3 regions of the Duganella sp. LjRoot269 genome follow, and region 1 is predicted to be linked to each of the others. Evidence: predicted binding sites of a transcription regulator. Region 1 holds the regulator's gene; each other region holds the start of a gene.

What was found. Region 1 encodes FNR, which switches genes on or off when oxygen is low (the NO sensors DNR and NnrR bind a similar motif). Its sites were predicted from a motif close to TTGATNNNNATCAA; they were not measured.
Region 2: a site for FNR is predicted at 4,849-4,862, ahead of ACSQ3S_RS14925 (agglutinin biogenesis protein MshI). Genes of this name have one in related genera too.
Region 3: a site for FNR is predicted at 8,298-8,311, ahead of ACSQ3S_RS22585 (hemerythrin domain-containing protein). Genes of this name have one in related genera too.

The regions. Positions count from the first base shown of each region.
Region 1 covers NZ_CAXUSL020000001.1:4,009,472-4,019,743, reverse strand. The annotation lists gene ACSQ3S_RS17990 (MgtC/SapB family protein) at 1-325, opposite strand, end outside; gene ACSQ3S_RS17985 (universal stress protein) at 339-1,607, opposite strand; gene ACSQ3S_RS17980 (sensor histidine kinase) at 1,814-3,331, shown strand; gene ACSQ3S_RS17975 (response regulator) at 3,318-3,731, shown strand; gene ACSQ3S_RS17970 (response regulator) at 3,728-5,239, shown strand; gene ACSQ3S_RS17965 (response regulator) at 5,229-5,867, shown strand; gene fnr (fumarate/nitrate reduction transcriptional regulator Fnr) at 6,036-6,839, shown strand; gene ACSQ3S_RS17955 (TraR/DksA family transcriptional regulator) at 6,861-7,244, opposite strand; gene yghU (glutathione-dependent disulfide-bond oxidoreductase) at 7,392-8,234, shown strand; gene ACSQ3S_RS17945 (efflux transporter outer membrane subunit) at 8,369-9,829, shown strand; gene ACSQ3S_RS17940 (efflux RND transporter periplasmic adaptor subunit) at 9,826-10,272, shown strand, end outside.
Region 2 covers NZ_CAXUSL020000001.1:3,315,824-3,326,095, forward strand. The annotation lists gene ACSQ3S_RS14890 (type II secretion system F family protein) at 1-936, shown strand, start outside; gene ACSQ3S_RS14895 (type II secretion system protein) at 979-1,476, shown strand; gene ACSQ3S_RS14900 (type II secretion system protein) at 1,524-2,063, shown strand; gene ACSQ3S_RS14905 (pilus assembly FimT family protein) at 2,143-2,700, shown strand; gene ACSQ3S_RS14910 (type IV pilus modification PilV family protein) at 2,690-3,334, shown strand; gene ACSQ3S_RS14915 (type II secretion system protein) at 3,331-4,302, shown strand; gene ACSQ3S_RS14920 (pilus assembly PilX family protein) at 4,299-4,775, shown strand; gene ACSQ3S_RS14925 (agglutinin biogenesis protein MshI) at 4,912-5,856, shown strand; gene ACSQ3S_RS14930 (hypothetical protein) at 5,853-6,521, shown strand; gene ACSQ3S_RS14935 (type II secretion system protein GspM) at 6,518-7,309, shown strand; gene ACSQ3S_RS14940 (hypothetical protein) at 7,294-7,668, shown strand; gene mshL (pilus (MSHA type) biogenesis protein MshL) at 7,688-9,466, shown strand; gene ACSQ3S_RS14950 (ExeA family protein) at 9,468-10,272, shown strand, end outside.
Region 3 covers NZ_CAXUSL020000001.1:5,062,513-5,072,784, forward strand. The annotation lists gene ACSQ3S_RS22530 (formylglycine-generating enzyme family protein) at 1-224, shown strand, start outside; gene ACSQ3S_RS22535 (SCO family protein) at 221-805, shown strand; gene ACSQ3S_RS22540 (GNAT family N-acetyltransferase) at 906-1,283, opposite strand; gene ACSQ3S_RS22545 (dihydrofolate reductase family protein) at 1,600-2,244, opposite strand; gene ACSQ3S_RS22550 (GNAT family N-acetyltransferase) at 2,241-2,669, opposite strand; gene ACSQ3S_RS22555 (ribonucleoside triphosphate reductase) at 2,859-4,868, shown strand; gene nrdD (anaerobic ribonucleoside-triphosphate reductase) at 4,897-5,076, shown strand; gene ACSQ3S_RS22565 (anaerobic ribonucleoside-triphosphate reductase activating protein) at 5,078-5,785, shown strand; gene ubiT (ubiquinone anaerobic biosynthesis accessory factor UbiT) at 5,782-6,273, opposite strand; gene ubiV (ubiquinone anaerobic biosynthesis protein UbiV) at 6,270-7,172, opposite strand; gene ubiU (ubiquinone anaerobic biosynthesis protein UbiU) at 7,187-8,224, opposite strand; gene ACSQ3S_RS22585 (hemerythrin domain-containing protein) at 8,369-8,836, shown strand; gene ACSQ3S_RS22590 (DUF2249 domain-containing protein) at 8,833-9,093, shown strand; gene ACSQ3S_RS22595 (permease) at 9,090-10,272, shown strand, end outside.

The sequences.
Region 1 (10,272 bases):
CCGACACGGCCGGATGGGCGATCGCGTTGACGCCCAGCAGAAAACTGAGGAACAGCGCCAGCTCCGTGACCATGCCCGCTTCCTGCACGTTGCCGCGGGAATAGCTGATCAGGGCCAGCGCCACCACCAGCAGCGCTGTCGCCTGCACCAGCGCGCTGTCGATGGTCTGCGCCAGCGCGCCGGCCAGCGCCACCAGCGCAAAGCTGCGCACCCCGGCCAGCGCATGGGTGGGCGTGGCGCCCTTGCGCCGCTCGCGTTCGATGCCGATCAACATGCCGCTGCCGAGCGCCGCGCCCAGCCCGATCAAATCCGCGCCGATGTCCATGTGCGCGTCCGCGTCAGTGCGCCATCAGCACCGGCAAGCTCATCGCGCCGAGGATGGTCCGGGTGACGCCGCCCAGCGCCACCTCGCGGAAACGGGTATGGCCGTAGCCGCCCATGACCATCAGGTCGGCGTCGATGTCCGAGGCCAAGGTCAGCAGCTCGTTGCCGACGTCGAAAGGGGTGTCCCGCCGCTCGACCTCGACGGTGATGCCGTGCCGGGCCAGGTACAGCGCCAGGTCGGCGCCCGGCAACTCGCCGTGCGCCTGGTGGTGGGCGTAGGGATTGAAGATGGCCAGCGTGACCTTGGCCGCGCGCTGCAGCAGCGGTATGGCGGCGGTGACGGCGCGCGTGGCCTCGAGGCTGCCGTCCCAGGCCACCATGACCTTGTGGCCGATGCGCGCCATGCGGCCGGCGTGGGGCGTGACCAGCACCGGCCTGGGCGCGTGCAGCATCACTTGCTGGGCCAGTCCCGGCGCCGGGATGGCCGCCGCGTGATCCGGATCGGCCTGGCCAACCACCACCAGGTCGGCATAGCGGGCGTGCAGCGCCAGGCCCACATCGAGTTCGTCGTCGACGCAGCGCTTCTCGTGCGATTGCACGCCGAGCCGGCCGGCGGCGGCCGCGAAGTCGCCCAGCGCCAGGTCGGCCCGCTCGCGCAGGAAGCCGAGGTCGCCGACCTCGATCGGCATGCCCGGCGCGCCCGGCGGGAACAGGCTGGACTGCTGGATGAACCGGTTGATGCCGCTGCTGGCGACGCCGACCAGATGGGCTTCGAACGCGACCGCCAGCTGGGCCGCCATCTCGATGGCGCGCGCGGCGGGCTGGGATTTGTCGGCCTGCACGAGGATGGTTTTATAGGACATGGTCTGCTTCCTTCTTGTCATGGGTGGCTGTGGCAGGGGCAGGCGCCGGTGCGGATGCCGTTCGAAATCCTCCTGGCAGGCCAGGCAGGTCAGCGCGGCCGGCTGCACCCGCAGGCGTTCCGGCGCGACGGCGGCGCCGCAGCTGACACAGCGGCCGTAGGTGCCGGCGGCCAGGCGCGCGCAGGCGCCGTCGATGCGGCGCAAGGCGGTCAGTTCCTCGGCCAGCAGCACCATGTCGCAACCGCGCAACTGGCGGGCCACGCCGGAATCGTCCAGCATGGCCCGGTGCTCCAGCAGCGCCGCCGCCAGCCACGCCGGCGCCTGCGCCAGATGCCGGCGCAGCTGTCCGTCCAATGCGGCGCGCAGCCGGTGCAGACGGTCGGCGAGCTGGTCCAGCTCGGCTGAGGGTGGGGGATTCATGGCTACAATGTACGGGCGCGCGCAGGCCACGTCTGTAGCATCAATTGATCCAGATCAAAATCGCCGGGAATACAAGGCCGGTCGCTATGCGCATGCAAGCCGCCGCGCAACAGTTGCTTTCGAAATATTTTTTGGCATTCGGCGCGGTTCGATCGTATCATCTTGGGCATGAACGCCGGACCGGCGCAACTGTTCAGGATAGTCCGTTGAAAAATCTCCTTATCGAAGGCCAGAGCCTGGAGTGGCTGCTGGCGTCGGCCACCGACGCCATGCTGATTGTCGACCATGCCGGCGGCATCGTGCTGGGCAATCCCGCGCTGGAGCGGATGTTCGGCTACGGCCCCAACGAGTTGAGCGGCATGACGGTCGAGGCGCTGATACCGGCCCGCTTCCACCACGCCCACGTGGGCCAGCGCGGCGACTTTTTCCAGCAGCCGCGCTCGCGCGCGATGGGCGCCGGCGCCGAGCTGTTCGGGCAGCACCGCGACGGCCACGAGTTCGCCGTCGAGGTCAGCCTGTCGCCGCTGCACACCTCGCATGCGCTGCCGCTGGTGCTGGCCACCATCCACGACGTCACCGAACGCAAGAAGGCCGAGCAGGCACTGCAGGAAAGCGAGGCGCGCATGCGCGCCATCTTCGAGACCGCCGTCGACGCCATCATCACCATCGACGAGCAGGGCGTGATGGAGCGCCTGAACCCGGCCGCGCAGCGCCTGTTCGGCTACAGCGAGGCCGAGGCGGCCGGCCGCAACGTGTCGATGCTGATGCCGCAGCCGCACCGCGCGCTGCACGACGGCTACCTGGCGCACTACCGCGAGACGGGCGAACAGCGCATCATCGGCAAGGGCCGCGAAGTCGAGGGCTTGCGCAAGGATGGCAGCGTGTTCCCGATGGAGCTGTCGGTGGTCGAGATGCAGCTGGGCGCGCGGCGCATGTTCACCGGCATGGTGCGCGACATTTCCGAGCGCAAGCTGGCGGAGGAGCACAACCGCCGCCTGATGCAGGAGATCAGCAGCGCCAACGAGGAGCTGACCAACTTCGCCTACGTGGTGTCGCACGACCTGAAGGCGCCGCTGCGCGGCATCGGCTCGCTGGCCGACTGGCTGGCCACCGACTACGCCGAGCAGTTCAACGACGAAGGCAAGGAACACATGCGGCTGCTGATCAACCGGGTGCACCGCATGGGCAGCCTGATCGACGGCATCCTGCAGTATTCGCGCGTGGGCCGGGTCAAGGAAGCGCATACGCCGGTCGACCTGAACCGGCTGCTGGCCGACGTGGTGGACCTGCTGGCGCCGCCGCCGCGGTTCCGCATCACGGTCGCGCCGGGCCTGCCGACCGTGCTGATCGAGCCGACCCGCATCCAGCAGGTGTTCCACAACCTCATTTCCAACGCCATCAAATACATGGACAAGCCGGACGGACGGATCGACATCGATTGCGCCGACGACGGCAGCCACTGGCGCTTCAGCGTGCGCGACAACGGCCCCGGCATCGAGCAGCGCCATTTCGAGCGCATCTTCCAGCTGTTCCAGACGCTGGCCTCGCGCGACCGGGTCGAGAGCACCGGCGTGGGGCTGGCGCTGGCCAAGAAAATCGTAGAAATGTATCAGGGACGGATCTGGCTTGAATCGCAGACCGGGCAGGGCAGCACGTTCTGGTTCACGCTGCCCAAGTCCTCTCCGTCGCAACCCAGAACAGGACAAGCCCATGAAAGTGAGTAACAAACCCATCCTGCTGGTCGAAGACGACCACGTCGACATCATGACGATCAAGCGGGCATTGAAGGAAATCCATGTCGGCAACGCTGTGATCAGCATGGAAAACGGCGAGGCGGGCCTGGAGTATCTGCGCGACCCGGCGCAGGAACGGCCCTGCATCATCCTGCTGGACTTGAACATGCCGATCATGAACGGCATCGAGTTCCTGCAGCAGATCAAGCTCGACCCGTCGCTGCGGCGCATCCCGGTGGTGGTGCTGACCACGTCCGAGGAACAGCAGGACAAGGTGCGCAGCTTCGACCTGGGCGTGGCCGGCTACATGGCCAAGCCGGTCGACTACCGCCGCTTCGTCGAGATGATGCGCTCGATCGACCTGTACTGGACCATCAGCGAGATGCCGTGAACGCCGACCTTGCCGACAACGGCGCCGGCGCCCCAGCCGTATTGCGGGTGCTGATCGTCGAGGACGACGTGGTCGATCGCATGGCGTGCCGGCGCGCCTTCGCGGCCGATGCCACCGGCGGCTTTGCGCTGCTGGAGGCCGACAGCGGCGAGCGCGGGCTCGAGCTGGCGCGCGAGCAGCGGCCCGACTGCATCCTGCTCGACTACCATCTGCCGGACCTGACCGGCCTCGAATTCCTGGCCCACCTGAACGCCGACGGCGCCGGCCAGTCCATCCCGGTGATGATGCTGACCGGCGCCGACAGCGCCGCCGTGGCGGCCGAGGCGATGCGGCGCGGCGCGCGCGACTACCTGGTCAAGGACGTCGACGGCCGCTACCTGGAATTCCTGCCGGGGGCGATCCACCGCATGCTGCGCGAGCAGCGCCTGCTCAACGACAAGCGCCAGGCCGAGGCGCAGTTCCGCACACTGGTCGAGCAGATGCAGGCCATCACCTACATCGCCGAACTGGGCGAGGGCGGCGCGCTGCGCTACATCAGTCCGCAGATCGGCATGCTTGGCTTCACCCCGGCCGAGTGGCTGGCCGACCCCGGGCTGCACGGGCGGCAGATGGATCCGGCGCAGCGCGCGGCCACGCTGCGCGCGCTGGACGATTGCCGCCGCGACGGCAGCCCGCTGCGGCTGGAATACCGGCTGTCGGCGCGCGACGGCCAGGCGCTGTGGTTCCGCGACCAGGCCGAGCTGGTGCGCGACGACGAGGGACGGCCGCTGTTCATGCAGGGCATCATGATCGACATCACGCAGAACAAGCTGACCGAACAGGCCTTGCTGGCGTCGCAGCAGGCGCAGCGCGACCTGGCGGCGCACCAGGAAAGAATCAAGGAACACGAGCGCAAGCGCATCGCCCAGGAAATCCATGACGAGCTGGGCGGCCTGCTGACCGGCATCAAGGCCTATATTTCAGTCAGCATGGACCGCGGCGCGGCGGCCGGCGCGGCGCCCGAGCCCTTGCTGGCCGAGGCGGCAGGACTGGCCCAGGACGCGATCGAGACGGTGCGCCGGGTCATCACCGACCTGCGGCCCAGCGTGCTCGACCAGCTGGGCGTGTGGGCCGCGCTGGAATGGTATGCCGAGCAGATCGAACGCCGCTCCGGCCTGCACTGCGCCTGCGCCATCAGCCCGGCCGCGTCGGCGCTGGAGCTGGGTGCCGAGCGCAGCACGATGCTGTTCCGCATCGCGCAGGAAGCGCTGACCAATGTGGTGCGGCACGCCGAGGCCAGCGCGGTGCAGCTGCGGGTCGACTACGCCGACGGCGTGCTGCAGCTGCGCATCGACGACGACGGCAAGGGTATCGCGGCCGAGCGCTTGCTCAACCGCGAGTCCTGGGGCATCCTCGGCATGCACGAACGCAGCCGTCATTTCGACGGCGAATTGAAAATCACCGGCAGGCCGGGACAGGGCACGACCCTGCTGCTGCGCCTGCCATTGGACGCACACCATGAGCAATAATCCCATCCGCGTGCTGCTGGTCGACGACCACGCGATCGCCCGCAACGGCGTGCGCCTGATGCTGAGCACGGTCGACGACATCCGCGTCGACGGCGAAGCCTGCAACGCCAACGAGGCGCTGCAGCTGGCGCAGGCGCAGGAATTCGACGTGGCGCTGCTCGACATCACCATGCCCGGCAAGAACGGGCTGGAGCTGCTCAAGCAGTTGCGCGCCGAGCGGCCCAAGCTGGCGGTGCTGATGCTGAGCACCTACGCCGAAGACATCTACGCCGTGCGCGCGCTCAAGCTGGGTGCGGCCGGCTACCTGACCAAGGATGCGCCAACCACGGCGCTGGTGGCGGCGGTGCGCAAGGCCGCGTCCGGCGGCAAGCATGTCAGCCCGGCCCTGCTGGAAAAGCTGGCCAGCCTGATCGGCGGCGGCGAGGTGGGCAAGCTCGAGGCGCTGTCGAACCGCGAGTTGGAGGTGTTCAAGCTGATCTCGGCCGGCGAATCGCTGGTGCGCATCGGCGAGACGCTGCACCTGAGCCCCAACACGGTGACCACCTACCGCGCCCGCATCCTGGAGAAAATGGGCCTCGACAGCAATGCCGAGCTGACCCGGTATGCGTTGGAGCACGGCATCATCTAGTTTCATATTGCAAAGGTTGTAGGGGAAGCCCTACAGATTTCTGTCCGGACTCCCCTACGCGACACGGCAGCGAAGCCCGATAACCGCGCGGCCGCCGATCGCCGATACTGTCTCCATACCGCAGCCAACGCTCAGATGCTGCGAAAAACACAACAGGGAGCAGCGAACATGACGACCAACCTCCAACTGGCAACACACAATGGCGGCGCAGTGAGCAGCAGCCAGAACAAATGCGCGGTGTGCGGCTTGAAGAACCTGTGCCTGCCGGTGGGGCTGAACGACGCCGAGGTCAGCCGCCTCGACAAGATCATCGGCCGCCGCCGCCGTGTCGAACGCGACGAGAATCTATGCCGCATGGAACAGCCGTTCAACAACCTGTACGCCGTGCGCTTCGGCCATTTCAAGACCTCGCGCGTCAACCACCGCGGCGAGCAGCAGATCACCGGCTTCCAGATGGCCGGCGAGCTGCTGGGCATGGACGCCATCGGCACCGGCCAGCACGGTTGCGGCGTGGTGGCGCTGGAAGACAGCGAAGTGTGCGAGATCCCGTTCGCCCGCCTGCAGGAATTGTTCGCCGACGTGCCGCAGCTGCTGCAGCACTTCCACCGCATCATGAGCCAGGAAATCATGCGCGAGCAAAACGCGATGATGTTTCTCGCCAATATGCGGGCCGAGCAGCGCTTCGCCTTGTTCCTGCTGAATCTGTCGACGCGCTATGCGGCGCGCGGCTATTCCCCCAACAGCTACCAGCTGCGCATGTCGCGCGAGGACATCGGCGACTACCTGGGCCTGACCATCGAAAGCATCAGCCGGCTGCTGTCGCGCTTTCGCAGCAACGGCTGGATACGGGTCGACAAGCGCGACCTGACCATCGTCGACCGCGCCAGCCTCGAGGCGCTGGCGACCGGCGCCGACCAGGACGGCACCAAGGTGGCCGCCAAGGCGCTCGGCCGCACGCCGGCGGTGGCCTGAGGCAGTGAGCCTGCCTCAGGCTCAGCCCGGCGCGCGTCCCGACCGCTCGACCGCCGTCTGGCAATCCACGCACATCTGCGCGCTGGGCTCGGCCCGCAAACGGGCCGCCGCGATGGCCGCGCCGCACTGCACGCAGGTGCCGTAGCTGCCCGCGCGCACGCGCTCCAGCGCCTCGTCGACGGCGCGCAATTCCATCAATTCGTGATTGAGCAGCGCGATGTCGGTGTCGCTGAGCTGGCATGCCTCGGCCTGGTCGGCATCGATCGCGTAGCTGTTAAACAGGGCCATCTGCTGTTGTTCGTCGGCCTGGTGCAGGCGCTGGCGCAACTGCTGCGCCAGTTCGCGGCGCCGCAGCAGCAGACTGCTGTTGAGCTCGTCTATGACGTGGGCGCTGTCGGGACTCATGTCGATCTCCATTCACTTGTTCAATGCAGCCATCGTAGAGACTCGCCCGTGCAATTTGATTGATGCAAATCAAAAAGGGCCGGCTTCGGATAGAATGGTTTTTCGCGCGCAAGCAGCAGCTTGCACGCTCACTGTGAGGAGAGATGCATGACGGATCCATCGAAGTATGCACCGCCGGCGATCTGGGTCGCGCCGGCATCGTCGGGCGGCACGTTCGGCAATATCAACCGCCCGGTCGCCGGCGCCACCCACGAACAGGAACTGCCGGTCGGCAAGCATCCGCTGCAACTGTATTCGCTGGGCACGCCCAACGGCGTGAAGGTCACCATCATGCTGGAAGAGTTGCTGGCGCTCGGCCATGGCGGCGCCGAATACGACGCCTGGCTGATCCGCATCAACGAGGGCGCCCAGTTCTCCAGCGGCTTCGTGGCGGTCAATCCCAACTCCAAGATACCGGCGCTGGTCGACCGCAGCGGCGCGCAGCCGTTGCGCGTGTTCGAGTCAGGCTCCATCCTGATGTATCTGGCGGAAAAGTTCGGCGCCTTCCTGCCCACGGAAACGGCGGCGCGCACCGAAACCCTGAACTGGCTGTTCTGGCAGATGGGTTCGGCGCCGTTTGTCGGCGGCGGCTTCGGCCACTTTTACGCCTACGCGCCGGAAAAGCTGCAATATCCGATCGACCGCTACGCGATGGAAACCAAGCGCCAGCTCGACGTGCTGGACCGGCAGCTGGCCGAACACCGCTATGTCGCCGGCGACGAGTACACGATCGCCGACATGGCGGTCTGGCCGTGGTACGGCGGCATGGTGCTGGGGCAGTTGTACAGCGCCGCCGAATTCCTGTCGGTGCACGAGTACCGGCATGTGCGGCGTTGGGCCGACGAGATCGCCGCGCGTCCGGCCGTCATCCGCGGCCGCAAGGTGAACCGCACGTTCGGCAACCCCCAAGACCAGGTGCTGGAGCGGCACGACGCCGCGGATCTGGACTGACGCCGGCCGCTGGCATCGACGTCGGACCGAGGCACTGAAACACCGTGCCTGCGGTGCGTTTTGATCTGGATCATGGTTTTTTCACTCACTTGCTCTCATAGTAAAAGCCCGTTCGGCCCAAACGAGAGCATGTCATGTACCACACCAACGTCGCGCCGCCGACGGCGGCCATCCGGCTCGGAAGGGCGGGGGCGCCGCTGTTGTTGGCCTGTCTGACCGGCTGCAGCCTGCTGCGCCCGGTCGATCTGCCGCCGCCGGCGCCGGCGTTCCAGCCGCCGCCGGCCTGGTCTACCGGCCAGGCCGCCAGGTCCTCCGCGTCCGATGGCGCGGCGCTTGCCGGCTGGTGGCGCCGCTTCGACGATCCGCTGCTCGAGCAGCTGGTGACGCGCGCCCTGCAAGCGAACACCAGCATCGCGTCGGCGCGCGCTTCGCTGCAGCAGGCGCGCGCCACGCGCGATGCCGCAGCCGCAGCGCTGGCCACCGCCGTGGTCGGCAGCGCCCAGGCCCAGCGTAGCAAGCTCGACGGGGCGTCCACCACCAATAGCTACAACCTGGGCTTCGATGCCAGCTGGGAACCGGACCTGTTTGGCGCCAACCGTCATGCACTGGCGGCCGGTGCGGCCACGCTGCAGGCCAGCGCGGCCACGCTGGCGAACGTGCAGGTCTCGGTCGCCGCCGAGGTGGCGCGCAGTTATATCGAACTGCGCGGCATCCAGGCACGGCAAGTCATCGCCCGCGACAACCTGGCCAGCCAGCAGGCCACGCAGGAGATTACCGCATGGCGGGTCCAGGCCGGACTACTGACTTCGCTGGAGCAGCAGCAAGCGATCACCGCCACCGAGCAGGCCGCGGCCCAGTTGCCGGTGCTGGAAAGCAGCCGGGCGCTGCTGGCCCACAGCCTGGCCGTGCTGTGCGGGCAGGCGCCGGCCGCGCTCGACGACGCGCTGGCGCCGCCGCAGGCGATACCCGCCGGCGGCGCAGAGCTGGCGCTGAGCCTGCCGGCCGCAACACTGCGCCAGCGTCCCGACGTGCGCGCGGCCGAAGCCCAGCTCGAAGCGGCCCGCGCCAAAGTGGCCCAGGCCGACGCCGCGCGCTACCCGGTGCTGCGTCTCGAGGGATCGCTGGGATTGAGCGGACTTGGCGCGGGCGGCAGCGGCGCGGCGCTGCTGCGCACCTTGCTGGGCAGCGTGGCGGGCAATGTGTTTGACGGCGGCGCCAGCGCGGCCCAGCTGCGGCTGCAGCGCGGCGCGCTGGCGCAAGCGCAGGCCGGCTATCTGGCGACGCTGCTGACCGCGCTGCAGGAAGTGGAGGATGCGCTGGCCGCGCAGGCGGCCGACCGTCTGCGCCTCGATCATTTGCGGCTGGCCGCCGCGGCGGCCGACAGCGCCGCGCTGCTGGCGCGGCAACGCTACGCCAGCGGCCTGGTTGACTTTCAAACCGTACTGGAAACCCAGCGCGCGCTCTACACGTCGCAGGACGGCGTGGCAACCGCCAGCGCCAACGTCGGCACCGACCAGGTGCGCCTGTACAAGGCACTGGGCGGCGGCTGGCAACCCGACGGCGGTGCCGCGCCGATGAAAGGAAGCACACCATGAATCAACGTATGGCAGCACCGGCCGTCGTCATCGACGCGCCACCACGCCCCTGGTGGCGGCGCGCCGCCGTGTGGGGCGCCGCGCTGGCGCTGCTGGCGGCCGGCGCGGCGGCTTACGTGTGGCAGCAGCATGCCCAGACGGCGCGGGCTCCCGCCTATGTCACGGTGCGGGTCAAGCGCGGCACCGTCACGCTCAGCGTCACTGCCAACGGCACCTTGCAGCCTACCCGCGCGGTCAATATCGGCAGCGAGCTGTCGGGCACCGTGGGGCGCGTGCTGGTCGACGTCAACGACCAGGTACGCGCCGGCCAGGTGCTGGTCCAGCTCGACACGGCCAAGCTGCAGGACCAGATCGTGCGCTCGCGCGCCGCGCTGGCCGCCGCCAGGGCCGAGCTGGCGCAAAGCCAGGCTAGCCTGGCGGAGGCGCGCGCGGCACTGGGACGG
Region 2 (10,272 bases), 690 kb from region 1:
GTCAGCAAGTCGTTCGGCAAGGTCATCAAGGATTTGCGCGAATCGCTCGATTCGGGCCGCGAGCTGTCGGCCGCGATGCGCCGCCATCCGGCCGTGTTTTCGCCGTTTTACCTGTCGATGGTGCGGGTGGGGGAGATGACCGGCCAGCTGGAGGAAGTGTTCCTGCGCCTGTTCGACCACCTGGAGTTCGACCGCGACATGCGCCAGCGCGTCAAGTCGGCGACCCGCTATCCGACTTTCGTCGTGTTCGCCATGGTGGCGGCGATGGTGGTGGTGAACATGTTCGTGATCCCGGCGTTTGTCGGCGTGTTTGCCAGTTTTCACGCCGAGCTGCCGCTGATGACGCGCATCCTGATCGGCACCTCCAACTTTACGGTGCGCTACTGGCCGGTGATGGCGGTGGCGGCGGCCGGCGCCTTCTGGGGCTTCCGCGCCTGGGTCGGCACCGCTGCGGGCTTATATAAGTGGGACAAGTTCAAGCTGAGCATCCCGGTCGCCGGCAAGATCGTGCTGAAAGCCACGATGGCGCGCTTCGCGCGCAGCTTCGCGCTGTCCAGCCGCAGCGGCGTGCCCATTGTGCAGGCGCTGACGGTGGTGTCGCAGACGGTGGACAATTCCTACCTGTGCGCCCGCGTCGAGCAGATGCGTGACGGGGTGGAGCGGGGCGACAGCATCCTGCGCACGGCCGCCGCCGCCGGCGTGTTCACGCCGGTGGTGCTGCAGATGATCGCGGTGGGCGAGGAGAGCGGCTCGATCGACGACCTGATGGACGAGATCGCGCTGATGTACGAGCGCGAGGTGGACTACGAGCTGAAGACCTTGTCGGCGCAGATCGAACCTATCCTGATCACCTTCCTCGGCATCATGGTTCTGGTGCTGGCGCTGGGTATCTTCCTGCCGATCTGGGACCTGGGCAAGGCAGCCTTGCACCATTAAATCGCCCAAATGGGGAAAATTGTGGTCTTTTTGCCTACATTTGTGACTACGAAACAACGGGGCGCCAGCTTGCTTGAGTTCGGCGTCGCAGTCGCGGTCATTGGTATTTTGATGACAATTTTGCTCCAGCGGATATGGTATTACCAAGACGAAGCGGAGCAGGCGTCGGTTCAACTGACGGTGGCCAATGTACGCACGGCCTTAGAAATTAAGGTGGTGCAAGGAAGATTGCCCGGGCGCAGTGTGGATTTAACGATTTTGGCCGAACAAAATCCGTTAAATTTGTTAATTGATAAGCCCATCAATTATGCCGGCGAATATTTTTCCCCGGCGGATGGCGATGTCGCCAAAGGGAATTGGTATTTCGACCGGAGCAACAAGACTCTGGTCTATTTGTTAAATATCAGAAATTCTTTTGGAGATGCTCAACTGAAACGTTTGAAATTCAAGGTAAAATTGCTTCGCTTGCCCTATAGCCCCGCCAAGCCGTCAGGCACACCAGATACCCTCGGTGTGGCCTTTGAGCAAGTCAATGATTAGCGCAACTCGCGCAGACTTACCTTTTGGACGATTTGGAGAATAGAGTAATGAACAAGCAAGCAATGTACACAATTCGCAAACAGGCCCAGGCGGGTTTCACCCTGATCGAATTGATCGTTGTGATCGTAATTCTTGGCATCTTGGCGGCTACCGCCTTGCCAAAGTTCGCCAATTTGGGTGGTGATGCCCGTGCGGCCTCACTGCAGGCTGCAGGTGGTTCGCTGAAGTCGGTTACCGCAATGGCGCATGGTCAATTCCTGTTAATCACCAGCGGCGCCACCAATACCACTACATTGGAAGGCCAAGCGGTTGCCTTGGTTAATGGCTATCCCGCTGCGGATGCCAATACTGCAACCGCAGCTGGCCTGACAGGGGCGGATTATCTGGTCACGGTTGGTCCGAATGCGGCCGCAACGACCTCCTTGCCTGTATTTGCTGCTAATACCATACTGATTCAGCCCATAAGTGCGTCATCGAATGCCACCGGCTTGACGTGCTGGATTTCATATAAGGAAGCCACTAGTGCCGCAGGCGTCATTACGCCGCCGGTCATCACGGTGAACGGCACGGCAACCAACTGCAAGTAAGTATCGCTACAGGTTCCGGCATAGTTTAGCTGTGAAGCCGCTCTCGCACAGGCCGCGCTTTGTTAGCGCCGCCCGCCTTGTGGCATCCGGTGGCTTCACCATGATTGAATTGATCACGGTAATCCTGCTGGTCGGCATACTCGGCGCTATTGGTGCATCGCGCTTCTTTGATGACAAGCTCTTCGAAGCCAAGGCCTATGCCGATCAAGCCAAACTCATGATCCGTTATGCGCAGAAACTGGCCATCGCCCAGAACCGCGAAGTGTTTGTTCGTTCCGATGTTAGCGGTTTTGCGGTCTGTTTTGACTCCGGCTGTTCCAGCGCTAACCTGGCGTTGGATCCCGGTGGCTCAAACAACGGCAGTAGTTACACCAAGGGCTACTGCCTCAGCGGCGGTTCTTACGCTTCCAGCTGGATGTGCATTGGCAAGTCGGCGAATGTTACGGTGACGGCGGCGCCAGCGCGCAATGAACTGGCTGCCGGTGGCTACTTCTTCTTTGACGCAATGGGCAGGCCGCATAATAACGGTGACCCCGTTGGCGGTACCTCCTCCTTTACCATCATGCCGATGACCTTCACCAGCGGGACCAGTTCGTTCAGCGTCACGGTCGAAGCGGAAACGGGTTATGTCCACTAGAGATCTCGGCCGCCAGCACGGCTTGACCATCATCGAGCTGGTGCTGTTCATCGTCATCACTGGCGTGGCTGCGGCGGGCATCATGCGGGTGCTTAATATTGGCAGCACGTCCAGCACCGACCCGGCACGCCGCAAGCAGGCAATGTTGATCGCGGAATCGTATATGGAAGAAGTTCAACTGGCTCGTTTCACTTTTTGCGATCCGTCCGACGACAACGCCAGTACCGTCGCCGATGCCGCGCATTGCAGCCAGCCGGAAATCATCGGGCCGGAGGCTGACGACGTGCTTCGCCCTTTCGACAACGTCAATGATTATGTCTCCGCCATCAACACGGCTCAGCGTAGCTTTGCGATTGGGGGCGTGGATACTGATATCAACGGTCGCCCACTGGGCCAGGATGCGTCGGCCACCACGCTCGGCAACAGCTCGATGAGCGGTATCACTACGACGATGACGCTGAACTACGTGCCCGCGTTGGGGCCGGCAGGACGTGTCATCAGCTCCGACGCTAGCTCCAACGATGCGATGAGGGCGCTCCGTATCACCATCAGGACCACCTATGGAACCGGCCCGAACGACTTCATCGAGTTGGACGGTTACCGTACGCGCTACGCCCCGAATTACTTGCCATGAAGACCGTCGCCCAACGCTCCCACCCTCGCCAGCGCGGCTTCACGCTGGTGGAGGCCATCGTTGTGATGGTTATTACCGGCATCCTGTCCGGCATCATGGTGTTGTTCATCCGTCAGCCGGTGAAAAACTATGCCGACGCCGCCGGCCGGGCCGACATGAGCGACACCGCCGACCTGGCATTGCGCCGCATGTCGCGCGAACTCCATTCGGCGCTGCCAAACAGCATACGCGTCACGGTGTCGGGCGGCGTCTCGCTGCTGGAATTCATTCCGACATATGCGGGTGGCCAGTATGTTGCGGTGGAGGATAATGTTAGCGGCGGTTCGCTCACCGCCGCTCCGCTTAGTTTTACCAGCACATCTGCGCTGACATTCAGCATCTCCGGGCCCGTGCCGGCCGCACCGTATGCTATCAGGTCGGGCGATTACGTCGTGGTCTATAACCTTGGGCCCGGCTTCCAGGACGCCGACGCTTACGCAGGCACCAACATGGCGCTAGTCGATACGACGGCGATAGACGCGACTACGGGCGGTACTACGGTCACGATAAAAAATATCAGTCCGTCTACGCCGGCTATCAACCCGTTTGCAGTGCCCGCCGCAGCTGGCCGCGTGCCGAACGCTTCTCCCGGTCATCGATTCCAGTTGGCGCGCCAGCCAGTTACGTTTCGTTGCCAGAGCAATGCGAGCGGACAGGGAACGTTGACGCGTTACTGGAATTACAGCTTCCTTCCGGCGCAGACCGATCCCGCCACCTTGGTCGGCAATCCACTCTATTCTGGTTTGCAATCTGCCATGTTGGCCAACAATGTGCTGGCTTGCGACTTCAGCGTGTCCCAGCCCGCCAACCAGCGAAGCGGCCTGGTCGGTTTGACCATCGCATTGGCGCGTTCCAACCAAGGCGGCGCCGCAAACAATCTTGAAACGCTGACGCTGGCAGATCAAGTACACGTGGACAATACGCCATGATCTATCCGACCCTGCGCAAATCCGCCGGCGTGGCTTTGGTGACGGCAATCTTCCTGCTGGTGGTGTTGGCTGGACTGGCGGTGGCTGTGGTATCGCTGACGACATCGCAACAAGCTAGTTCGGTGCAAGATGTGCAGGGCGCCCGTGCTTACCAGTCAGCCAAGGCCGGTATTGAATGGGCGTTGTACCAAGCGTTGCAGAGCGGAGCTGGCACGCCGTCGGCCAATCTGGGATGCGCAAGCGGGGCCAGCTACAACTTCGGCATGCCCAGCGGCACGAGCTTATCCGCCTTTACCGTGACCGTGACTTGTACGGCACCCGCTGCCCCATGGGCTGGAGGGGCGGCAACTGATCCAACCGCAGGACACTTCCGCATCACGGCAACTGCGTGCAATCAGCCGAGCGGCGGCGCTTGTCCGAATCCGACGCCGGGGGCCGATTATGTGCAGCGCGTGATCACCGCGCAGCTATAAAACAGCAAGCTATGTGGAAATGTGTGTATTTTTGCAGCATTGTTGCAATTCTGGGCAGGAAAACGGGGGCAACTTGAATATAATCAATCATCTAGCACGCAAACTTCGCGTGCTGATAACCAATTAGATCGCCGGCATGAGTTTCTTTAAAAGAGCTAAAAAAACGGATGGATGGCTCACGGTCACTTTTCTAAGGGACGGCGTCTGTGCGGGCCGCGTGCAGCGCGTGCGCGACGCCAAGGCGGTGGTCGAGTTGACGGCGTTCTATCCATCCGACACCAGCTTTTCGCCGGAGGCGTTGGAGCGCCTGAACAAGGAATTGAAAGTCTCAAGCTACCGCTGCGGCACCGTGCTCAACGGTGGCGAATACCAGATGCTGACGGTCGATGCGCCCAATGTGCCGCAGGAAGAATTGAAAACGGCGGTGCGCTGGCGCTTGAAGGATATGCTCGACTTCCACGTCGACGACGCCACCATCGACGTGCTCGATATACCGGTCGACACCAGCAATGCTTCGCGCGGCCATTCGATGTTTGCGATCGCCGCGCGCAACGCGCTGATCCAGTCGCGCCAAACCTTGTTCGCCGAGGCCAACCTGGCATTGACCGTCATCGACATTCCGGAAATGGCGCAGCGGAATATCTCGGCGCTGCTGGAAGTCGAAGGACGCGGACTGGCCATGCTGTCTTTCGATGGCGAGGGCGGCCTGCTGACGATTACCTTCAAAGGCGAACTGTATCTGTCGCGTCGTATCGATGTCACCATCGAGCAGTTGCTGGAACCGGACACCGACAAACAGCAACATTGCTTCGACAAGATCACGCTGGAATTGCAGCGCTCGCTGGACCACTTCGACCGCCAGTTCCATTACGTGAACGTGATCAAGCTGCTGCTGGCGCCGATCGGCGCGCCGGGCCTGCACGAATACCTGGCGGCCAACCTGTACATGCCGGTCGAGGCCATGGGCCTGGAGGATGTGTTTGATCTGAGCAAGGTGCCGGCGCTGCAGGACGTCGAGCAGCAGCGGCGTTTCTTCATGACGCTGGGCGCGGCTTTGCGGCACGAGGAGGTGGTGCTGTGAGCCAGCAGATCAACCTGTTCAATCCGATCTTCCTCAAGCAGAAGAAGATTTTCACGGCGTTGCCGATGGCCGAAGCGCTGGGCGTGATCGTGGCTGGCGTGCTGCTGCTGACCTGGTTTGCAGGCCAACGCGTAGCTGAACTGGAGCGCAGCGCCGCCGCCGGCAAAATCTTAGTGGCGGACCGCGAGCAACGGCTGGGCCGCGCCACCGTGCAATTCGCACCGCGCCAGAAGAGCGCGGCGTTGGACGCCGAAGTGGCGCAAGCGGAAGCGGAACTGAAATCGCTGCATGACGTCGAGTCGGTGCTGCAAGGCGGCTCGCTGGGCAATACGGCAGGCTATGCTGAATACTTCCGTGCCTTGTCGCGCCAGAACGTCAGCGGCCTGTGGTTGACCGGCGTGCACATCGTCGGCGCCGGCAACGATATCGGCGTGCGGGGCAGAGCCTTGCAGCCGACGCTGATCCCGAACTACATCGCCCGCATGACGGCCGAACGCGTCATGCATGGCAAGACTTTTGCCAGCCTGGATATCTCGCGTCCGGAGACGCAAGCGACTCCGGCGCCGGCAGCCGGGGCGGCGGCTTCCGCTGTGGCGCAAGTGGCCGCGCCGTCGCCCTACGTTGAATTCAACCTGCAGTCGACTGCGGCGGAGACGGCCAAATGAAGCAGCGATTACTCCAGCAGTGGCTCAAACTCAGCACGAAGCTCGATGCGATGACGTTGCGCGAGCGTGCCATGGTGTTTCTGGCGGTCGTGGCGTCCATCCTGTTCGTGGTCTATACCATGACCTTCGAGCCCTTGCTGGTCAAGCAGCGGATATTGCAGGCGCAGATCAAGCAGCAGCAGAACCAGATCGCGGGCATCGACACCGAGATCACAGTCAAGGCGCAGGCGTATGCGGCAGATCCGGACACGCCGGCGCGCGAGCGCCTGAAGTCGCTGAGGCAGGAAATCGAACACACCCGTTCCGGTTTGCTGTCCATGCAAAAAGGCCTGGTGGCGCCGGAAAAGATCGCGCCTCTGCTTGAGCAGCTGTTGCGCGGCAACGGCAAGTTGCGGCTGATGTCGATGAAGACCTTGCCGGCAACCGGCCTGACGGAAGCGGCCCAAGCCGCGCAAGCGCCGACCACCGCCAAGCCTGCCGTTGCCGCCGCCCCGACGTCCGCGGCTGCCGCCGCTGCGATGGTTGCCGCCGCGACTGTGCCTCCGGCAGCCGCCGGCGCGCCGGCTGCGCCACCGGCCAAGCCGCAAGAGCTGCTGTACCGCCATGGTGTCGAGATCGTTTTGCAGGGCAGTTACCTGGACATGGTCAACTACATGGACGAGCTGGAACGCCTGCCGGTCCAGCTGTTCTGGGGCAAGGCCAGCCTGGATGCCCAGCAGTACCCGAACTCGCGCCTGACGCTGACCCTTTACACGCTGAGCCTGGATTCAAAATGGATGAAGCTATGAGCCGGCGCTTGCTGATGCTGTGCGCTTGCGCCGCGATGTCGGGTGCCGCGCTGGCGCAAACCATGGCCGATCCGACGCAGCCGCCGCCGGAGTTGCTGCGCCTTCAGGCCACCGGGCCTGATGCCGCGCCGGCCATCGTCAAGGGGCCCCAGCTGCAATCGGTGCTGACCGGCACGCGCGGGCGCCAGGTGGCGGTGATCGATGGCCAGACCGTGCCGCTGGGCGAAAAATTCAACGGCGCCACCCTGATCAAGGTCGGCAAGAACCAGGTGGTACTGAAAAACGGACGGGAGCAGCAGGTGCTGACCTTGTTCCCTGAAGTCGAAGCGGACGCTAAAAACGCCGCTCACAAACGTTAAGAATCCTATGCATAAAATATTGACTATCGCCTCCCTGACGCTGCTGTTGCTGAACGGCTGCGCCACGCCGCCCACGCGCGATACCTACGACAAGATCAACGCCGAGATGGCGAAGCAGACAGCCGCCAAGCCGGCTCCGGCCGCCCAGAGCGACGCCGTCTCCAGCGCCTTGCTGCCGCCGGTGTCGCAATTGGCCGAGCAATTGCCGAAGGCGCGCGCGGTGCTGGAGGAGCGGTTCAATGTGTCGTTCAACAACGTGCCGGTGCAGCAGTTCTTCAATTCCATCGTTGCCGGCACGCGCTACAACATGCTGATCAATCCTGAGGTATCGGGGAACATCACCGCCAACCTGAAGGATGTGACCTTGTTCGAGGCGCTGGACGCCGTGCGCGAGCTGTACGGTTACGACTACAAGGTGGAGGGCACGCGCATCTACATCCGCCCGCTGACCATGCAGACCAAGATGTTTAAGGTCAATTACCTGACGGCGATCCGCAAGGGCGTGTCCAGCCTGCGGGTGTCGTCGACCTCGGTGGCCAATGCCGGCACCAGCAATAGCGGTAACCAGAGCAGTGGTGGAGGCGGGAATAACAGCGGCAACAATAGCGGCGGTGGCGACAATTCCGGCAACAATGGCGGCACGCCCGGCCAGGGCGGCAACCAGTCGCAGCGCGATGCCGCCAATGTCTCCACCACATCGGCCAGCGATTTCTGGCTGGAGCTGAAGACGGCGCTGGACGCGATCATCGAGACCGGCAAGGATGGCCGCAGCGTGACCATCAGCCCGCAGTCTGGCGTGATCCTGATCCGCGCCATGCCGGACGAGCTGCGCAACGTGGACATGTACCTGAAGGCGACCCAGCTGTCGGTGGACCGCCAGGTGATCCTGGAAGCGAAGATCCTGGAAGTGGAGCTGAACAGCAATTACCAGAGCGGCGTCAACTGGGCGGCGTTCGGCAAGTTCGCCGCCGGCGGCAACAACCGCTTCTCGGCCGGCATGCTGCAGCCGGACACCACGCTGACGCCGCTGGGCCACGGCGCCTTGAGCAGCGTCGGCAAGGCCGGCGTCAACGGCACCACCGGTTCGTCGCTGGGCGCCTCGGCCGACGCGGTTGGTTCCCTGTTCGGCCTGGCCTTCCAGACCAGCAATTTCGCCGCGCTGATTTCCTTCCTCGAAGGGCAGGGCACGGTGCATGTGCTGTCGAGCCCGCGCATCGCGACCTTGAACAACCAGAAGGCGCTGCTCAAGATCGGCACCGATGAATTCTATGTCACCGGCGTCAGCACCACCACGACCACCAGCGGCAACGGCGGCGGCGTCACCACGCCGACCGTGACCCTGCAGCCGTTCTTCTCCGGCGTGGTGCTGGACGTGACGCCGCAGATCGACGACCAGGGCAATATCATCCTGCACGTGCATCCGTCGGTGAGCCAGGTGTCGACCGTCAACAAGGGACTGAATCTCGGCTCGCTGGGCAACTTCAGCCTGCCGCTGGCGGCGTCGTCGACGTCGGAAATGGACAGCATGGTGCGCGGCCAGGATGGTCAGGTGGTGGCGATCGGCGGCCTGATGCGCCAGGCCACGACGTCCGACCGTTCCGGCGTGCCGGGCGCCAGCGATATCCCCGTGATCGGCGCGCTGTTCCGCAGCACCGGCGACGTGGTCCAGAAGCGCGAGCTGGTGGTGCTGATCAAGCCGACCATCGTTGAAACTTCCTCGGACTGGAACCAGGACTTGCTCGACAGCAGCCGCCGCATCAAGGACCTGGACCCGCGCCGTGCCAAGGAGCGCAACTGATATGTACAGCAAACACTTCGGCTTGCGCGAGGCGCCGTTCAGCATCACGCCCGACACAAGCTTCTTCTTCACCAGCCCGCATTCGCAGGAGGCGTTGAATACCCTGCTGGTGGCGGCCAAGAGCGGCGAGGGCTTCATCAAGATCACCGGCGAGGTCGGCACCGGCAAGACGCTGCTGTGCCGCAAATTCATCGCCACGGTGGGACCGGATTTCGTCACGGCCTACATCCCCAATCCCTACCTCGAGCCGCGCACGCTGATGCTGGCTCTGGCCGACGAGCTGGAAGTGCCGCTGGAGCGCGATGTCGACCAGCACCAGTTGCTGAAGTCGATCACGCACCGGCTGATGGAGCTGGCGCGCGACGGCAAGCAGGTGCTGCTGTGCCTGGACGAGGCGCAGGCGATTCCGGTGGAAAGCCTGGAAGCGTTGCGTCTGCTGACCAATCTGGAAACCGAAAAACGCAAGCTGCTGCAGATCATCCTGTTCGGCCAGCCGGAACTGAACCAGCACCTGCAAGCCAATTCGATCCGCCAGCTGGCGCAGCGCATCACCTTCCATTACCACCTTGGTCCGCTGTCGCGCGACGACATGGACTATTACCTGGCGCACCGCCTGCGCGTGGCCGGCTACACCGGTAGCCGTTTGTTCAGCCGCGGCGCGATCGCGCGCTTGTACAAGGCCAGCGGCGGCATACCGCGGTTGGTCAACATCATGGCGAACAAGGCGTTGATGCTGTGCTTCGGCGAAGGCAAGCAGCAAGTGTCCAGCCGACATGTGAGCCTGGCGGCCAATGACACCATAGGTG
Region 3 (10,272 bases), 1.1 Mb from region 1:
ATTACAGCGGCCTGTTCGTCAATGCCGACAGCCGCGCCAGCGGCGATCAAAAACTGCTCGATTATTGCGGCGGCGCCGCGGTGTCGCTGGCCGACCGCCGCAACTACGCCGTGCTGATGCGCCTGGCCCTGCTGTCCGCGATGGAAGCGCGGCAGGACGGCGCCAACCTGGGATTCCGCTGCGCGCGCGATCCCGTCACTCCCACTCAAGGAAACAAGCCATGAACAATCTCGCCTCCCTGCGCCGCGCCGTCCTGGCCGCCGCGCTGCTGCTCCCGCTGTGCGCCTGGACGGCGCTGGCCGCCGCGCTGCCCGGCAACTCGATCTACCGCCTCGACGCCACGCTGACCGACGCCACCGGCCAGCACTTCGCCCTGCACGACATGGCGGGCACGCCGGTGCTGATCACCATGTTCTACGGCGACTGCCATGCGGCCTGCCCGGTGATCATCGAAACGCTCAAGCGCACGGTGGCCGCGCTGGGGCCGGATGGCAAGCGCCTGCGGGTGCTGATGGTCAGCCTCGATCCGCGCCATGACACGCCGGCCTCGCTGTCCGGTTTATTGAAGATGCATCAGCTCGATCCGGCGCAGTTCCGGCTGGTGACGGCGGACGGCGACAGCCAAACGCGCGCGCTGGCGGCCACGTTGAACATCAAGTACCGCAGGCTGGAGAACGGCGAGATTAACCACACCACCCGCATCGCGCTGCTCGACGACAAAGGCACGGTGCAGGTGGAGAGCACCCGGCTCGACGCCGAACCGGATCCGGTGTTCGTCAAGCGAGTGGCCGCGTTGATCAAGTAGGCCGGATGAAACTATGGCTTGAGCTTAAACCCCTCGTGACTTCCAACAAAGCCGAGGCGGGTGTAAAAACGATGCGCCTCCGTCCTGGTTTTATCGCTAGTCAGCTGAACCAAACCACAATTGCGTTCACCAGCCAGCAGGATAGCTTGCTGCATATAAGCCAACTACCGATTCCCTGCCCGCGCAAGCCATTGTCAACGCGCACGGCTTCGATATTGGCTCGCAGCGCGCCACGCCGGCTAAGTCCGGGGATGAATGTCAATTGCAACATCGCGATAACACTTCCCTCTAGCTCGCCGACCAGCAAGTACTGATTGATATCGCTATCTATTGCGTTGAAAGCCAGAACATAACAGGCTTCGCTACTGCCGATAGCTTCTCGATTTTTCCCTAAGTTGTCATCGGCCAATAGTTCCAATAATCGAGACAAATCACCGATTCTGGCGCGACGCGTGGTCAATTTTTCATGATCAATCATTGGTGGTATCCGAGAAAATTGCGCTTCAGCAGAGAGCTTCAGGAACTGACCCACGATAGCGGTGTTCAGCGCCGATCAGTTTGGCTTTCGCCTGCGAAGTGCAGGCCTTCAGGATTAGTGCCCCTCAGCCAACCAAAAGAGTATGCACATGGGGTGCGCCGCCGCGCTCCTTGTGGCAAAACTTCGAGTTTCCCCTATTTTTTAAGCATCAGGCTATTTCCGGATCTGCCGACCGAAATTGGGGAAAGCCAAAAAAATAGAGGAGAAAATAGGAGGTTCGCCACAACGACTGCGCAGGCGTGCCCCAACCGGGGCTTCAGGTGCGCCGGATTACAACATGGGTCGCCTTATCCGTTCCCACGAACTCGACGCATTCATATCCCAAAGCCCGCAGGTCGACTCCTTCGAACAGGCGCTCGCCGCTGCCCAGCAGAATCGGCGAGATCGCGATATGCAGCTCGTCGATAAGCCCTTCTTGAAGATACTGCCTGATCACGTCGGCGCCGCCGCCAATGCGCACCTCTTTGCCGTTTGCTGCTTCGCGGGCACGGTCCAGCGCTTCATGGATACCGCCCGTGACGAAGTGGAATATCGTGCCGCCTTCCATCTGGATCGATGGCCGTGCATGATGAGTCAAGACAAAAACCGGAACGTGGTACGGTGGGTTATCACCCCACCAGCCGTTCCAGTTCAAGTCGGGCCAAGGCCCACGAACCGGCCCGAACATGTTCCGCCCAAGAATCCAGGCGCCGACGTTTTTAAATCCCCGCGCGGCAAATTCGTCGTCGACACCGGTCGTACCATCGCCTGCACCGTGGGCATGCTGGAACGTGCGGGTTGGAATGAACCACTGGTGCAGCTCCTTGCCACCCACGCCGAGCGGTTCATTGAGATCCTGATTCGGCCCCGCCCCATAGCCATCGATAGAAATCGTGAAGCTTTCAACTCGAACTCGTGTCATTTTGATCCTCCATTCAAATCATCGTTCCGATGCTGCATGCCTGGCGCGTCGTCTGGGCGTTTGGCAAACCCACAATGTACATAAAAATCGACTTTGCCCTTGGCACAGAACAGCTGGATGTCATTTATCCCCGCAGCCCGACACCGCGCAACCAATGCATTAATCAATTCCTCGCCAAGACCACGGCGCTGATAGTCAGGATGAACAATCATCTCCGTAATGAAGCCATGCAGCTTGCCATCCGAAATGACGCGGGCGAAGCCTACCAATTGGTCTGCGTCATATGCGGCAAAGGATGCCCAGGAGCCGCGCAACGTCGCTTCGTAAAAGTCGTCGCGCCGGTCAAGCGGTCCCCAACCTGTGGTGTCATAGAGGGCTTTGAACGCAGTCGCGTCTGGTGTCGCTGGAGAGAATGTGTAGGTCATCCAGCTATTTTATTTAATTTTCTTACACTGCGCGTAAAGCCTCCGTGCCGGCCAGACGCCGGCCTTTGAGTACAGCTCAAAGACAATCCATATCAAGGAATTGCAAAACCGCGCCGACTTTCGTTGACGACACCATATCTAGTGCCTAACCTAGGACAAACCAACTAGATATGGGATCAAGGAGCAAGCATGCAAGGATTAATTCACACCAGGATCATCAAGCGCGACGGCAGCGAGCAAGCCTTCACGCTGGCCAAGATCGAGGCCGCACTGTTGAAAGCCGGGCGCACCAGCAGCGAGTTCGACCTGCCCGAAGCGCGCCACCTGGCCGAGTGCGCGCTGCTGCATTTGTCGTCGCTGCGCCCGCAAGACCAGCTGACGGTCGAACTGATACAGGACACCGCCGAACGCGTGCTGTACGACGCCGGCTACCGCAAAACCCTGCGCAGCTACGTGGTCTACCGCGAACAGCACGCCAAGCTGCGCCAGGACCGCCACGCACTGGTCGACGTCGCCGCCTCCATCAACGAGTACCTGGAGCGCCAGGACTGGCGCGTCAACGCCAACGCCAACCAGGGCTATTCGCTGGGTGGGCTGATCCTCAACGTCTCGGGCAAGGTGATCGCCAACTACTGGCTCAGCCACGTCTACCCACCCGCCATCGGCCAGGCCCACCGCGAGGCCGACCTGCACATCCACGACCTCGACATGCTGGCCGGCTACTGCGCCGGCTGGTCGCTGCGCACGCTGCTCAACGAAGGCCTCAACGGCGTCCCCGGCAAGGTCGAATCCAGCCCGCCGCGCCACATGTCGAGCGCGATCGGCCAGATCGTCAACTTCCTCGGCACGCTGCAAAACGAATGGGCCGGCGCGCAAGCGTTCAGCTCCTTCGACACCTACATGGCGCCCTTCGTGCGCAAGGACGGCCTCAGCTACGACGAGGTCAAGCAGTACATGCAGGAGCTGATCTACAACCTCAACGTGCCGTCGCGCTGGGGCACACAAACGCCGTTCACCAACCTGACCTTCGACTGGGTTTGCCCGGAAGACCTGCGCGAGCAAATCCCCCGCATCGCCGGCGAGGACATGCCGTTCGCCTACGGTGAATTGCAGGCCGAGATGGACCTGATCAACCATGCCTACATCGAAATCATGATGACCGGCGACGCCAAGGGCCGGGCCTTCACCTTCCCGATCCCGACCTACAACATCACCGAGGACTTCGACTGGGACAGCCCGAACGCCGAACGCCTGTTCGAGATGACGGCGCGCTACGGCCTGCCCTACTTCCAGAACTTCATCAACTCCGAGCTCAAGCCCAATATGATACGGTCGATGTGCTGCCGCCTGCAGCTCGACCTGCGCGAGCTGCTCAAACGCGGCAACGGCCTGTTCGGCTCGGCCGAGCAAACCGGCTCGCTGGGCGTGGTGACCATCAATTGCGCCCGCCTCGGCTATCTGCACCGCGGCGACGAGGCCGGCCTGCTGGCCGCGCTGGACCGGCTGCTGGAGCTGGGCCGCGACAGCCTGGAGATCAAGCGCAAGGTGATCCAGCGACACATGGACAACGGCTTGTTCCCCTATACCAAGCGCTACCTGGGCACGCTGCGCAACCACTTCTCCACTCTGGGCGTGAACGGCGTCAACGAGATGGTGCGCAACTTCGACCCGAGCGGCGAACACGATATCACCAGCGAGTGGGGCCGCGCACTGGCGCTGCGCCTGCTGGACCACGTGCGCGCGCGCATGGTCGAGTTCCAGGCCGAGACCGGCCACATGTACAACCTCGAAGCCACGCCGGCCGAGGGCACGACCTATCGCTTCGCCAAGGAAGACCGCAAGCGCTATCCGGCCATCCGCCAGGCGGGCACGGCCGAGATGCCCTACTACACCAACTCCTCGCAGCTGCCGGTCGGCTACACCGACGATCCGTTCCAGGCGCTGGAGCAGCAGGACGAATTGCAGCGCAAATATACCGGCGGCACCGTGCTGCACCTGTACATGACGGAAGCGCTGACCAGCGCCGATGCCTGCCGCTCGCTGGTGCGGCGCGCGCTGAGCCGCTTCCGCCTGCCCTACATCACGGTCACGCCGACGTTCTCGATCTGCCCCAAACACGGCTACCTGAACGGCAGCCACCCGTACTGCCCGAAATGCGACGCCGAACTGCTGGCGCGCAAACAGGCCGTCAATGTCTGACCTTTTTTATCTCAACCAAGGAAATGCCATGAACAATCTGCCGCAAACCACCATCGCCGAACTGGACAACGCCGAACGCCAGCCTTGCGAAATCTGGACCCGCGTGATGGGCTACCACCGCCCGCTGGCCTCCTTCAACATCGGCAAGCAGGGGGAATTCCACGAGCGCAAATTCTTCAGCGAAGCCGCTGTGAACGCCAGCCGCTGACATGGGCGCCGCCACGCTCAAGGTGGGCGGCTACACGCCGTTCAGCGCCACCGAATACCCCGGCCTGCTGTCGGCCGTGGTGTTCGTGCAGGGCTGTCCGTGGCGCTGCGGCTATTGCCACAACCCGCATCTTCAGCCGCGCACCGGCGCCAGTCCGCTGCCATGGGACGATATCCTGTCCGCGCTGGCGCGGCGCGTGGGCTTGCTGGACGCGGTAGTGTTCTGCGGCGGCGAGGCCACCATGGACCCGGCGCTGGGCGATGCCATCGCCCAGGTGCGCGCGCTGGGCTTCCGGGTCGGACTGGAAACGGCCGGCATCTATCCCGACCGGCTGGCCAGCGTGCTGCCTCTGGTGGATTGGGTGGGACTGGACGTCAAGGCGCCGTTCTCGCTGTATCCCATCGTGACCGGCGTGCCCGGCAGCGGCGATCCGGTGCGGGCCAGCATCGCCGCCGTGCAGGCCAGCGGCGTTGCATACGAATGCCGCACCACCGTGCATCCGGTGCAACTGCCACCGACGCAGCTGGTGGCGCTGGCGCGGACGCTGTCGGCGCTCGGCGTCGAGCATTATGTGCTGCAGGAGTTCCGCGCCAACGGCTGCCAGGACCAGGCGCTGCTGACCAGCGCGGTGGCCGGCTATCCGGGGGGCGAGCTGCTCCAAGATATCGAGCCGCTGTTCCCCCGTTTCAGCATGCGCCGCAACCACTAGCGCGGGCGCCGTCCCGGCAGGCTGTCGAGCAAGCGGGTCAAGGCCTGCTTGCTCAATTCCGTCAGCGGCAGCGCGATCCCATCCAGGGTATTCTTGACCAGCAGACCCAGTTCGGTGTCGCCCTGCATCGACAGGCGGCGCGAGAAGAACAAGGTGTCCGGGTCCAGTTCACGCCGCGCCAGCGCGATGAAGTCGCGCATGCAGGCGCCGATCTCCAGGTCGGCCTCGCCTTGCGCGCGCACGGCCGCGAAGCCTTGTCCGCGCCACGTGAAGTCGAACGCCACGCCGGCATCACTGACGCAGACGCGCAGATGTTTGCCGCGCAGGCTGGCGCGCACATCCTCCGGCAGATGCGGACGCAGCACCAGGTTGAGCGCGGCCACGCACAGCAGCGCGCCGGGATAGGCAGGCAACAAGCGGCCCAGCGCCGCCAGGGGCGCCGGCAGCGGCAGCGCGCCGCCGGTTAGGTTCATGGCGACGGGATTCATGCGGCACGCTCCATGTGATAGTCAAGACCGGGTCGGCCGTACCAGTAACCGTTGCAGGCGGCGGCCGGCAGCAAGCCTTCCATCGCCTGCACCGTCGGCGTGGCCGTCGATGCGCCGCCGCGTGCGGCGTCGAAGGCGGCGATGATCTGCGGCATGTGCTGCGATTGCGGGCTCAACCTCGCGACATCGACGCCCAGCGCCCGCATCTGCGCCACTTCGTTGACCAGGTTGTACACCAGCGCCGACTGGCTCTGGATGCCGTTCAGCACCAGGAAGTCCTGCTGCTCGCGGGTGCGCATCATCAGGCCGTCCGGATGGTCGATGCAGCTGAAGCGACAGTCGTCCTTGGGCAGGTTGCGGTTGCGCGCGGTGAAGCAGCGCGCCGAGAACGCCAGCGGCATGCGGCCGAAGGCGAACACCTCGGTCTCCATGCCGTCCGGGCGCTGCCGCTGCATGTGGCCCAGGCCGGCGCGCCCCATCTCCAGCGGCATCACCCAGCGCCGCGCGCCCAGTTCGTGCAGTAGCGCCAGCGTCGGCGGGTTGTAGACGTTCAGGTGCGGGCCGGCGATGAAGCCGCCCTGGCCGGATAGCAGGTGCACGGCGGCCATGTCGTTGGCTTCGACCCGGTAGTGGCCGTTGGCCGCCAGCCGGCGCTGCGCGCCCAGGTCGGCGCTCGACTCGATCAGCGCCAGCGACGACAGCACCACCTGCTTGCCGCGCGCGGCCAGCAGGTCGGCGATCGCCAGCCAGTCGGCGCTGCGCAGCTCGTGGCGGCGCGAGCACACGGTCTCGCCGAGGTAGACGATGTCGACCGGGGTGGCGGCCATTTCTTCATAAAATTCCATCACTTGGGCGCGTGGCCAGTAGTACAGCAGCGGCCCTAAGGCAAGTTTCAACATGGCGACTCCAGCTTTCATTTCCACGAACGGTGGTAGGCGCCCAGCGTGTGCTGCTGCCCCTCCGCCAGGGTGTTCAGTTCCGACATCCAGCCCGGCTTGACCGAGTAGCGCGCGGCGTTGCCCAGGCACTGGTCGAGCGCCTCGCGCCACACACGCGTGACTTGCGCCACGTAGGCCGGGCTGCGCTGGCGGCCTTCGATCTTGACCGCGCGCACGCCCATCTCCAGCAGCTGCGGCAGCAGTTCCAGGGTGTTCAGGCTGGTCGGCTCCTCGACCGCGTAGTAGGTTTCATCGTCGACCTCGAAGCGGCCCTTGCACAGCGTGGGATAGCTGGCGTTCTCCTGCGGCGTATAGCGGTCGATCATCACGTCGTTCAGGCGCGACTCCAGGCTGTTCGCGCTCTGATGCCAGCGCACCGCCTTGGCCGGCGAGCAGACGCCGTGGGTGTTGGGCGATTCACCGGTCACATAGGACGACAGCGCGCAGCGGCCCTCGACCATCACGCACAGGCTGCCGAAGCCGAACACTTCGATCTCGACCCCGGTGTTGCGCACCACGTGCTCGACCTGGGCCAGCGACAGCACGCGCGGCAGCACCGCGCGGGCGATGCCGAAGTGTTGGTGGTAGAAATTGATCGCCTCGGCGCTGGTGGCCGAGCCCTGCACCGACAGATGCAGGCGCAGCATTGGATGGTGGTCGCAGGCGTAGCGCATCAAGCCGGGGTCGGCCAGGATCACGGCGTCGACGCCGGCCGCGGCGGCGCGGTCGATGGCGCTGCGCCACAGCGCGCTGGTGTCCGGTTGGGGATAGGTGTTCAGCGCCAGCAGAACCTTGCAGCCGCGCTCGTGCGCGTAGGCGATGCCGGCCGCGATGGCGGCGTCGTCAAAGTTGAGGCCGGCGAAGTTGCGGGCGTTGGTGGCGTCGCGAAAACCCAGGTACACGCAATCGGCGCCGTGATCGACGGCGGTCTTGAGCGCCGGCAGACTGCCGGCCGGGCACACCAGCTCTATCGGGCGCTGGCCGGCGGCTGGGGGAATATCGAAAGGTTTCATAAGGCTCAAGCATGGGTAAAAGTTCATCGCCAAACGGCGAACGAACTGTATCGCGCCGTCATGCCTGAAATCCTTGATTTGAATCAAAGAAATTAAGCTTGTGCCGGTGGGACAATGGTCTTGCACATTCTCAAGGACTAGCCCATGCAAACGATCGCCCATTACCTCGAACAGGATCATCGCCACTGCGACGAGCTGTACAACCTTACCGAAGCCAGCATCGCCGGCCGCGACTGGGCCGCCGCCACCACCGGTTTCGCCACCTTCCTGTGGCAGTTCGAACGCCACCTGCACAAGGAGGAACGGGTGCTGTTTGCGCGGCTGGAGCGCGTGATGCAGAACGCCGGCGGCCCGACCAGCGTCATGCGCATGGAACACGGGCAGATGCGCGACACCCTGCGCAACATGGGCGCCGCGCTGGCGCAGCGCGACAGCGACAGCTACTTCGACCACGCCGACACGCTGCGCGTGCTGATGCGCCAGCACAACCTGAAGGAGGAAGGTGTGCTCTATCCGCTGGCCGACCGCGTGCTGCACGAGCAGGCCGACGCCATCATCGCCAGCATGGACTATCTGGAGCGGACCACGGCGGACGCCGAGGTGGCGGTATGAGCTCGCTACAGGAAGCCGCCGCCAACGTGCGCCTGCTCGATGTAGGCGGCCTGGAGCCGCCGGAACCGATGGTGCGCATCCTCGACGCGCTCGACCAGCTGGGCCCCGACGAACACCTGCGTGTGCTGATCGACCGCGATCCGCTGCCGCTGTACCAGATCCTGCGGCGCTACGGCTATGCGCACCGCACCACGCCGCAACCGGACTTTCGCTACGAAGTGCTGATCTGGCTGGTTCCCGACGCGCCCGCCGCATGAAATCCGCCGACGCTCCACAACGCGCGCTGTCGTTCGACCTCAATCCCCGTTTGTCGCTGCCGCTGCGCTATTTCCTGAGCGCGCCGCTGTTTGCGGCGCTGGCGGCCGCGCTGGTGGCGTGGCAAGGCCCGGCCGCGCTGCTGACGCGCTGGTCGCCGTTGACCTTGGCGCTGACGCATCTGATGGTGCTCGGTTGCCTCAGCATGACGATGGTGGGCGCGCTGTTGCAGTTGCTGCCGGTGGTGGCCGGCGTGGCGCTGCCACGGGTCGGTGTAGTGGGCGCCGTGGTCCACCTCGGTCTGTGCCTGGGCACGCTGGTGCTGGCGGCCGCCTTCTGGCGGGAGCAAGCCCTGCTGTTCCGCTGCGCGCTGACGCTGCTGCTGGCGACCTTGCTGCTGTTCGTCGCCGCCTGCACGCTCGCGCTGTGGCGGCGCGGCCCCGGCGCCGGCCCGGTGCTGCCGGGCATACGGCTGTCGTTAGCCTCGCTGGCGATCACGACCCTGCTGGGCGGCCTGCTGGCCGGCGCCTTCGCCTTCCCCGCGCTGGAGGGCCTGCCGCTGCAACGCCTGACCGACCTGCACGCGATGTGGGGCCTGCTGGGCTGGGTGGGCTTGTTGGTGATCGCCATCGCCTACCAGGTGGTGCCGATGTTCATGGTGACGCCGCCCTACCCGCCGCTGCTGACCGGCGGCTTTGCCACCACCATGTTCCTGCTGCTGGCGTCGGCGTCGATCAGCAGCGGGCTGCGCGGACCGGCGCAGCTGTTCCATCAAACCTGCCTGTTGCTGCTGGCGGCCGGCTACGCGGCGTTCGGCGCCGTCACGCTGAGCCTGCTGGCGCGCCGCAAGCGTCCCAGCACCGATCCCACCACGCTGTACTGGCGCACGGCCATGGCCAGCCTGCTGGCGGCGCTGGCGCTGTGGCTGTGGCCTGGCGACGCCCACGACAACCTGCGGCCGCTGTTGCTGGGCGTGCTGCTGATCGCCGGCTTCGCGCTGTCCGCCATCGCCGGCATGCTGTACAAGATCGTGCCCTTCCTGACCTGGTACCACCTGCAGGAAAGCGCCGCGCCCGGCCAGCCCAAGCTTCCCGGCATCAACAAGATCATTCCCGAGCGCGCCGCGCAGCGGCAATTCCTCGCCCATGCGTTGGCCTTGCTGATGCTGGCCGCCGCCTGCT